Regions from separate parts of the Brevibacillus sp. MER 51 genome, predicted to be linked through region 1. Evidence: riboswitches for the same ligand, from Rfam matches in the RefSeq annotation. Region 1 holds a riboswitch; the other holds the start of a gene.
The links. Region 1 has a riboswitch for cobalamin ahead of M3630_RS18135 (energy-coupling factor ABC transporter permease). Riboswitches for the same ligand answer to the same signal wherever they lie in the genome.
Positions count from the first base shown of each region.

Region 2: another riboswitch for cobalamin. It lies ahead of M3630_RS13980 (ABC transporter substrate-binding protein); the one in region 1 lies ahead of M3630_RS18135 (energy-coupling factor ABC transporter permease).

Region 1 is NZ_JAMAUS010000008.1:128,012-133,127, reverse strand. It holds gene M3630_RS18150 (energy-coupling factor ABC transporter ATP-binding protein) at 1-228, opposite strand, end outside; gene cbiQ (cobalt ECF transporter T component CbiQ) at 225-1,022, opposite strand; gene M3630_RS18140 (energy-coupling factor ABC transporter substrate-binding protein) at 1,019-1,303, opposite strand; gene M3630_RS18135 (energy-coupling factor ABC transporter permease) at 1,300-2,064, opposite strand; cobalamin riboswitch at 2,208-2,401, opposite strand; gene M3630_RS18130 (quinone-dependent dihydroorotate dehydrogenase) at 2,536-3,627, opposite strand; gene M3630_RS18125 (GerAB/ArcD/ProY family transporter) at 3,779-4,879, shown strand; gene M3630_RS18120 (spore germination protein) at 4,869-5,116, shown strand, end outside.
Region 2 is NZ_JAMAUS010000005.1:364,816-369,931, forward strand. It holds gene M3630_RS13960 (YitT family protein) at 1-335, opposite strand, end outside; gene cobU (bifunctional adenosylcobinamide kinase/adenosylcobinamide-phosphate guanylyltransferase) at 614-1,180, opposite strand; gene M3630_RS13970 (ABC transporter ATP-binding protein) at 1,193-1,969, opposite strand; gene M3630_RS13975 (FecCD family ABC transporter permease) at 1,979-3,016, opposite strand; gene M3630_RS13980 (ABC transporter substrate-binding protein) at 3,018-4,013, opposite strand; cobalamin riboswitch at 4,170-4,318, opposite strand; gene M3630_RS13985 (MBL fold metallo-hydrolase) at 4,467-5,116, opposite strand, start outside.

The sequences.
Region 1 (5,116 bases):
GGCTCGTTTGTAGACAAGCGGTTTTCCTTTCCACAGCACTTGTCCCTGCTGTGGCTCGATGATTCCGTTTCCATGCAAGAACAAAGTCGACTTCCCACAGCCATTCCGTCCCAAAAGAACACATTTCTTCCCCTCAGGAATCCATAAGGACAGCCCTGACAGGACAGGTCCCCGCCCTCCCGGATACGTGTACTGCAAATCGATGAACTCCAACAACCGTGATGTCATAACCGCCAACCTCCTGTCCACCACTCAAGCAGCACCAGCAGCATACAGCCTGCGATTGCCTCCCACTCATAGCGGCGTGAGCGGGCATGGGTATGAAACGAGAGCACCTGCATGCTCTCCCCAAAGCCCCTAGCCGCCATTCCTTTGTGCAAGGCTTCGTATTTGCGCATTGCTCTGACAAACAATTGAGCGACGAGAACCCCTGCATCCCGAAGCGTCGCTCGGAAGCCGCGATGACCTCCGCGCGAACGTTGGGCAATCCAGAGCTGATGAGAAATCGTTACCAATACAAAAATAAACCGATACATGATCATTAATAAGTCAGTTACAAGGACAGGCATACGTAGCCGGCGAAGCACCTGCAAAATTTCAGCAAACGGCACGGTAAACAAAATGAAAGCAAAGCAGGATAAGCTCGCCATGGTACGCCAAAACAAGATCCAAGCTTTACTGAAGGACGACATCGGCACATAGAGTACATAAGTACCAAGCTCCCATGCTGCCGCGACCTGGACCTGCACTTCTCCTGCTCTCGCCCCTTCAACCAGTAGAGCAGGAAGCCCTGCAGCGAAAAATGAGAGCGACACGATCATAAAGGTAAAATAGATACGGACAGGAATCCGGGCATACACCACTACCCATACCGTCATCCACACAGCGACAGCCATCTGCATCCATACATGTCCTACCAGGACGAGCAGTAACAATGCGCTCGCCAGTAATAGCTTATGAGCAGGCGGCAGACGTTTCAGCCTGTTTTGATAAGAGAGAGAATCAAGCTGCAGACCGTTCATTTTTTCCGCTTATCCAACCGGCCTTTGTACAAGCCCACGGCGTAGCCAACCACTCCCGCTCCCAACGCCGCCTGCACCGCAAACAATAGACTCTCCGTCTCTCCCCCTGGCGGCTCTATCAGCGGCTGGAACCACGGTTCGTAGTTCGGGGCGATTTCCTTGATCGCTTCCTCTGCCACGCCATCTGCGCCGCCAAATTCCGAATCCTGCACCAGCAACAGCGGGACAATAGCCAGTACGATTACTCCAAAGAGTAAAAGCCAGTTCCATCCTTTTTTCACAGCGATTCCTCCCGTTTGAGCAAACGAAGCTGTGTAAGCTCTTTTGCGTTGTAAGATAACAACCAGTTCCAAACAAGAACGGTCAACAGACCTTCACTAATAGCGAGCGGTACTTGCGTGAATGCAAAAATTCCTGCGAATTTGGCAAACGAGGCCAACACTCCGCCAGATTCAGCTGGAAATGCGAGTGCCAGTTGAAGCGAAGTCACTACATAGGTAGCGAGATCAGCCAAAGCCGCCGCCGCAAAAACCGCCAGTCGCTGGCTTCCTGCCACTTTCATGATCAACTGATAGATTCCGTATGCCACCATTGGTCCTACTACTGCCATGGATACAGCATTTGCCCCCAGCGTAGTCAAACCTCCATGAGCCAATAGCAGGGCTTGAAACAAGAGCACCATGCTCCCTAGCACAGACATCGCAAAAGGCCCAAACATAATGGCACCGAGGCCCGTTCCAGTCGGGTGAGAGCTGCTGCCTGTAACCGAAGGGATTTTCAGTGCAGATAAAACAAAGGCAAACGCTCCTGCAACGCCAATAAGGAGCTTCATTTCGGGATGTTCTTTTACAATTTTGTTAATCGAGCGAATCCCAAGAATAAAAAACGGCAAGAAGACAGCCCACCAAAATAAGGCCCAGGATAAAGGCAAATACCCTTCCATGATGTGCATCGCGTGCCCTGTCTCAGGTTCATTGAGCAAAAAATACAGGACGAAGCCCGCGATCATCAGACAAGTAGATACGAGACGAGATCGATTCATGTTCATTCCTCCTTCACTCACTTTCGTTCTTTCCTCCAAACAAAAAAATCCCATCCATCAATGGACGAGATGTGCACACAAAACAACAGACTGACTAGACAGCCTCATTGCCTCGTATTCACCGCTCCTTTCCGCGAAGGTTCTGTGGGTGTGGCTACTAGGTAGGTCTCCTGGCTTCCAGATCCATGCGCTCCTTGTCCTTCCCCATACGAAAATGAGTGGTTTCCTTCTCAAAGAGAGCTCCCTGGTTACAGTGGCGGGACCGCTCGGGACTTTCACCCGATTCCCTGTTACCCTTTATGCGTCACATAAAGGCACCTAACGCCGACTATATGCAATTGACTGACAATTCATGTTTGTCCCACATCATTATACCGGATCCCTACATAAATCGGAAGAATATAAGCAAAAACGCATAAGCAGAAGACCCGCTATAAACGGAGCCATCGACCTATGCGTACTTTGTTCTATCTATTCTTTTGCGTCTACGCCAATTACTTCGCTAATATGTTTAAAACCATCGCGTTGCATGAGCTTGAGCAGTTTTTTGTTGATTTGCTTGGCGATACCTGGGCCCTGATAAATCATCCCTGTATACACCTGAACGAGACTAGCTCCTGCCCGGATTTTCGCGTAGGCGTCTTCCCCGTTATAAATACCGCCGACACCAATAATTGGTACCTTATCTCCTACTTCTTGATAAATCTCCTTCACCCAAGCCGTGGAACGCTCTGTAAGAGGTCTTCCGCTCAAGCCGCCCGCTTCTTCGGCAAATCGATGTCCGGAAACCGCCTCGCGTGACAGTGTCGTATTGGTAGCAATAATTCCGGAAATGCCTTCTTCTACAGCAGCGTGAACTACATCGCGCATGTGCTCATCTGACATGTCTGGCGCTACTTTCAGCAAAATCGGCTTTTTCTTGATGGAACGCGCTTCCATTTCGGTTGCCTTTTCCCTTACTGCACGCACCAAATGACGCAAGCTCTCTGTTTCCTGCAAGTCACGCAGATTCGGGGTATTCGGAGAGCTGATGTTAATGACGAAATAGTGACCGTATGCATAGAGCATGTCCATACATTTGCTATAGTCGACGGCCGCTTCTTCATTCGGCGTTACTTTGTTTTTCCCAATGTTAATCCCAATCGGAACATCTGAGTATGCGTAATCAACCAAATGCTGGGAAGCCAAATACGCACCGTGATTGTTGAAGCCCATTCGGTTAATGACAGCTTGATGTTCCGGCAATCGGAACAATCGGGGCTTCGGATTGCCTGGCTGCCCCTGCGGCGTCAATGTCCCGATTTCCACAAATCCAAAACCAAGGGCACCCAACGCATGGTAAACTTCTGCATTTTTATCAAAACCGGCTGCAAGTCCGACTGGATTCGGAAACGTCATTCCCCACAGCTTATTCTCCAACCGCTGGTCTTTTACCTGATAGATCATCTTCAGGATGCTTTTGCCTGGAGCAGAATCCTCCACCAGCCTTAAGGCACCAATTGTCTTTTCGTGAATCTCTTCCGCATCTTGCTGGAACAGATATTTTCTTATGAGCTGATACATCGGCTGCACTCCTTACTCCGTTTCTACCTTTTTACCTCATAGTAGAATACCATACTTTTTCGGGAGGATGTAACCTTTATACGTGATACATATTTCCAGCCAAGCAGGCAAATCCTAACAGCACCACCACGCACAGGGGGATAAGTCTTTCATGAAAGTGGACGGAAAAATCGGGATTGGTCAAGCCATTATGGTGATGATGCTGACGATCGGCATTACGAACCACGTAACCGTTATCCCCCTCTTATTGAGTAAAGCCGGAAGAGATGCTTGGTTGAGCGTGTTGATTGCCGGTATCCCCTTTTCCTTCTGGGCGTACTTGCTGTTTGTGGTTAATCGAAGTACGAAGCAACAGTCTTTGCATGAATGGCTTGCGCAACGCTCAGGAAAAATCGTCAGCCATCTGTTGCTCACCCCGATCATGGTCTGCCTGTACATGATGGCCCTAACCAATCTGATCGATACCCAGACATGGACGACCGTCAACTACTTGCCTCGAACACCCGAGTGGGTGACCGCATTAGCCTTAATGGGTTTATGCATACTCGCGTCTATCGGGGGAATAACCTCCGTAGGAATCACAGCAGGAATCTTGTTGCCTGTCGTGGTTTTGCTCGGATTTTTCATCGCTTTTGGCAATATTCCTAAAAAGGATTATAGTCTTTTGTTGCCGCTTTTCCAGCATGGGTATCGTCCTCTTCTTCACGGGATGCTCTATGTAGGCGGCGGTATTTCAGAGATGTTTCTGCTGCTATTGCTCCAACCTCACGTACGTAAGCCCTTGCGCCTCGTACACTTTTTGGTCATGCTCGGCATCACGCTTCTGCTGACACTCAGTCCGTTGACAGGGGCTATTGCGGAATTTGGACCTATAGAGTCTGCGCGCCAACGCTTTCCGGCATTTGAGCAATGGCGGCTGCTCACGATTGGAAAAGACATCGAGAACATGGAGTTTTTCTCTATTTTCCAATGGCTCGCTGGGGCTTTTATACGCATCACGATTTGCTTGCTGCTCTTGGGAGATTTACTCACGATCCGTACCCAAAAAGAACGCAGATTCATGATGATTTTTCTAGGCGGAAGCATGATCGCCTTTACCAGCCTCCCATACAGCGACATGCAGTTCGTATCATTTCTGACGCACGTATACTATCCGCTTTACCTAGTCATTATCGTTGTGATTACTCTCGCACTCATGCTGGTTACTCTGCGCAAGCCATCCAGACAGGAGGGAATAGGCCATGACCCTTGAAGAGGAACTGCGGGAAAAATTCGCGCATTGTGCGGACGTCGTTTTTATGCGCACAGTCACAACCGAGGACCAGCCTGTATTGATGCTTTATTGCGAAGGACTTGCAGACGTTCGTCAATTACAAGATACGGCATTGCCGCAATTGGAGCGATTCCTGGCTATTGGTGATTTGCGTTCCTTGCCTCTTTTCCCGCTCTTCACGAATCCAGAGTTGTGGGTAGAGCGACTGTTTGCAGG
Region 2 (5,116 bases), on a different contig from region 1:
AGCGGCATCATTCTGCTCATATCCATGACAATCGGTGAAAATCGTTCAAACAAATCGTAAAACATGGTAAAAGCAAGTGATGCAAAAATGGTGTCCCAAATGAACTGGCGGCCTCTAACTAACCAGGCAACCAAAAACAGTGGAATATCCAGTAAAAGCATCACCATCGCTGGCGACAAGTCAAAGGCGTATTTCGCCAGTAACCCCAAGCCAACAAACCCACCTTCAGACAAATGGTTCTGAAAGTTAATGTGATAATACGCAAAAGCAAGTAAACAAGCTCCAAACAAAATCATACTGTAACGCTTAGATAACTGCAGCGCTCTCCTCATCATGGTTTCCTCGCATTTTTGTCGGTTTAGGCACAGACGACCAACCGACTACCGAGGAACATCGCAAGTATAAGTCGCTACTCATACAAAGGGCCCCGCTTTCGTAGTAGATTGGTCGTCTTCAGTGACGAGCGACTACTACGAAGCTAGATGTAGGAGAGGTCAAAACGTTTCCAGATCGTCCTATGGGGACGCATGGTATCCTGATCCCTTCCATGGCTTTTCTTGTATTATATCATAAAAAAGGTGAAAAGACGACTCGAAACCGTCTTTTCACCGAGCTAAAATCGGAAAGCTTGTCCTTTTAGCTCCACCGGAATCCCTGCTGTGACAAGAAAAACTTGATCGGCAACAGTTGCCACACGTTGATTCATCAACCCTGCCAAGTCACGAAACATACGGCCCAACGGATGTTGCGGGACGAGCCCGTCGCCTACTTCATTTGTCACCAGCAAAACGGTACCGGGGTAGTCTTTTAGCTTCTTTACCAGCACATCAACCTGCTGGAGCACTTTCTCAAATGGCTGCTCCTCTCCCTCATACAACAGCCAATTGGACAGCCAAAGGATCAAGCAATCAACCAAAATCACCGTCTGCTGTTCTTGTATGTCCTTTTGTGCTCCCAGCTTCGCAAGCCATTCTGTCAATGCGTACGGCTCCTCAATCGTTTGCCAAGGAAAGTTGGACTGCAAGCGGCGGTCGCGATGGTGCAAGATCCGCTCTTCCATTTCCTCATCAGTGATTTGTGCAGTCGCGATGTAAACACCCGAGGAGCCCAAATGAGCTGCGTATTTTTCGGCAAATGTGCTTTTTCCGCTGCGTGCTCCACCTGTAATCAGTACAATCATGCTTCTGTCTCCTTACACTTGCGATTGCAAAATAATTTGCGGCAAATGATGAACAGGATGCTCCATGACAATCGGTCTGGTTCCGTATACAGCCTCTATTCTGTCACTTTGCAAGATGTCTTTTGGTGTGCCGACGCTTATCTGCTTTCCTTTATGCAGCATCAGGATACGATCGCAGTATAAGGAGGCCAGATTCAGATCGTGCAGCACAGCAATGACCGTCACCTGCGTCGTCTTTTGCCATTTTCGCACAATGTCCATCAGTTGAATCTGATACCCGATATCGAGGTAAGTCGTGGGTTCATCCAGCAATAGCACCTGTGGTCGCTGGATCAATGCCTTCCCCAAAGCCACGCGCTGCTTTTCCCCACCGCTCAACTGATCCAGTGTGCGCTCTTCCAAATGTTCAAGACCGAGCATCTGGACGATTTCATCAATGAGCGATGCGACATCCTGCTTTTCTTCGCCCAGCCAATTTTGGTAAGGAAAGCGTCCCATCTCCAACACCTCTCGGACACGAAAGCCGACTGGCGGCAGACCCTCTTGCTCCAAAACAGCCAGTATTTTGGCAAGCTCTTTGCGTGGATAGGAAAGAAGCTTTTTCTCCTGAAGCAAAATGTCTCCGGCATCTGCCTTGATGACTCCTGAAATCATTTTCAGCAAGGTGGATTTACCGCTTCCATTGGGCCCGATGATGCCAAAAAATTCTCCCTTTTCCACGCAAAAATCGATTCCGTGCAAAACTGGCGTATCCTGATACGATTTCTGCAAGCTGCGCACATTGATCATAAGCTTACGTTACCTCTTCCTAAAGCGTTTATTTTGCTTCAATAAATAAGCGAAAAACGGTGCTCCCAGAAATGCTGTCACGACACCGAGCGGGATTTCTGTGGGACTTAGCAGCATTCTGGAGAGAGTGTCGGCCCACAGCACATAGATGCCACCGCAGATCGCAGCCATCGGCAGCAAAATACGGTGGTCAGGACCAACCAGCATACGGACGAGGTGCGGTACCACCAGGCCAACGAACCCGATAATTCCCGCGATAGAAACCGCTGCTGCCGTCAGAAGAGTCGAGACGACCAGAACCACCATCTTTGTTCGATCCACATGGACGCCGAGATGCGCAGCCTGCCGCTCGCCCAATGCAAAAAGGTTCAAGGAACGCGCATAGCTCACCAGCACCATTCCACCGATGACCAAGTACGGAATCAAGACGTACGTAAAGGCCCAGCCCCGAAATGACAGGCTGCCCATCAGCCAGAACACGATCTCATTCACCGTCTGATCGGATAGCGAAACCATAAAGGAAACGAGCGAGCCGAGAAAAGCCTGCACCACAACTCCAGACAAAATCAGGGTCTCTGTTTGGAGCTTTCCTTGCGTGTTCGCGAGTCCGAGTACGATCCATAGACTGAGCAGACCTGTAAGAAATGCGACGACAGGCGTGCTCCATGCACCCAAAAAGCTGATTTGCAAGCCAAACAGGATCAAAAAGGCCGCTCCGACAGCAGAACCTGATGCCACGCCCATCGTAAACGGATCGGCGAGCGGATTGCGCAAAACTCCCTGAAAGCCCGCTCCCGCAAGCGACAAGCAAGCCCCAATCAAGACAGCCAATACAACGCGTGGAAAACGAACCTTCATGACAATTTGCTCAGATGACTCTGGCCACGCTTCGGCAATCCAGTCAGAGAAGCCCGGGATCTGCTGGAGCAGGATGAGCCATACTTGTGAGATCGGGAGTTGTGCCGCCCCCATCGAGATGCTGATGACTATTGATGCCAGAAGGACAAGACAACTGACTCCTCCCCATATGAACAATCGTTTCTTCATTTTATTTCACCAAGTCAGGGTAAATCGCCTTGGCTACTTCGATCAAGCCTTGTGTAATGCGCGGACCAGGACGGGACAAAATATTTTGGTCCATGCCAAAGATTTGTTTTTCACGAATCGCCTTCATTTTATCCCAACCATTGCGATTCGCGATCATATCCTCCAGCTTGACGCCGGTCTTTTCATCGGTAATTCCGCTCGCATACAAAATGACGTCTGGGTCGTTTTGCAAAATCTTTTCTTCACTGATCGGATTCCAGCCTTGGGTGTCAGAAGCAATATTTGTCGCTCCAGCCAGTGTGATGAGTTCGTCCATGAACTCGCCTTTTCCGACTGTCCAGCCTGGGGAGAATTCCAGGTATACCTTTTTCTTCTGTTCCTGTTTTACATTTTTCACTGCATCTTGAACGTACGCGATGTCTTTCTTCATTTGCGCGACGACTTTTTCGGCTTGTTCCTGTGTATTCGTGATAACTCCCATTGTTAAAACATTGTTAAGGATGTCATCCATCTTTGTCGGATGGGTAATGTAGACGGGCATTCCGAGAGATTTTAGCTTGTCAGCCACTGGCTTCTCCATCGAAATCCCACCGACGACCATATCCGGCGTTTGAGCGAGAATGGCTTCTTCATTCGGTTTGACGACGCCGCCAATTTTCGGCTTTGCCTTCGCCGCTTCTGGATAATCGTCATAGTCTGAGACAGCTACGATCCGATCTTCCAAGCCTAATGCGAACAATATCTCTGTCTCGGCAGGTGATGTTGAGACGATTCGCTCAGGAGCTTTTGCAAAAGTTACTTCTTTTCCAGTCGCATCCGTGACTGTCAATGGATACGTTGTTTGTTTTGCAGGCTGCTCGGCCGCGCTCTCTTGCGGTGTTGTCTGCGGTGCACCTGTTTGTCCACCTGGTGCTGGCTGGCTATTATCATTACCCGCACAACCCGCGAGGCTCACCGCTACCAGTAGTGGGATCATGAATCGCAATGAACGTTTCATATGTAGAACTTCCTTTCTTCATGTCTGATTGACTGTACCTTCCAATAAAAAAAGCGACCCTTGCTTCCATTCGGAAATCAAAGGGTCGGCACCTCAGGGCAAACAGACAGGATGGTCTGCTTCCTGAAATAGGCCGATCCTTTCCGCGAAGGCAACAGGCACGAAAACAAACAGGCAGGTCTCCTGGCTTACGGCTGAGGAACGAGCCGATTTACAGTGGCGGGACCGCGTCGGATTTTCACCGACTTCCCTTTTCACCCGATCTTTTTAAGAAAAGACGAGGCACCTATTTGCTGTTACGTTTGAAATTGTCACAGTCCATGATTCATCCTACATCATAGCATTCCTTGGATGAAAAAAGAATGACAAACACGTAAGCCAATACTTTCTTGCCTGCTAAAAATGAAAAACGCCTGAACAAAAGGTTCAGGCAAATGTAAAGCTTTTCGCAGGCTACTCTCGTTTGTGCAAATAAACCAGAATGCCCATGGAGCATACTTGCAAATCGAGCTTGAGTACTTCGAAAACGTCGTGGTCACCACTGATGCCTTGTGACTGTAGATGATCCGAGATTCGTTCAAACAGCGTACGAGACAATTCTTCATAGGTTTGTCCAGCAGCAATCGCTGACTCTCCTTCCTCAACAAACACAGGGAGCCACTCACGTATTTGGCGGTACACATCATCTACCTGCTCAGACATCCCATAATGACCAAAGTAAATGCGATTTAGCTTGCGTGCTTCAAAACGGCTTAGAGACGCTAGCATGGCATCGGGGTCAAACTGATTCGGGGAAGTAGATGGCAGCACGAGGTGTATGCCATCCTTTTGAAGCTGTGGATAAAGTACACCTGCCGTATCCCCTGTGAACATGCCGCGGCTTACGGGATCGTAGATGCTGAAATGATGATTGGCATGTCCCGGCGAATCCAGAAACTCTAACACGCAATTTTCTCCGATCTTCAGTGTATCCCCGTCGCCGCGAATCAAAAGCCTCTCCTCAGAAACTGCCACGATCGGATCGAACAATCGATCAAAATCATCGTGATAAACCGCTCTCGCCCCTGCGATCAGTCGGCTCGGATCTACGAGATGACGTGCAC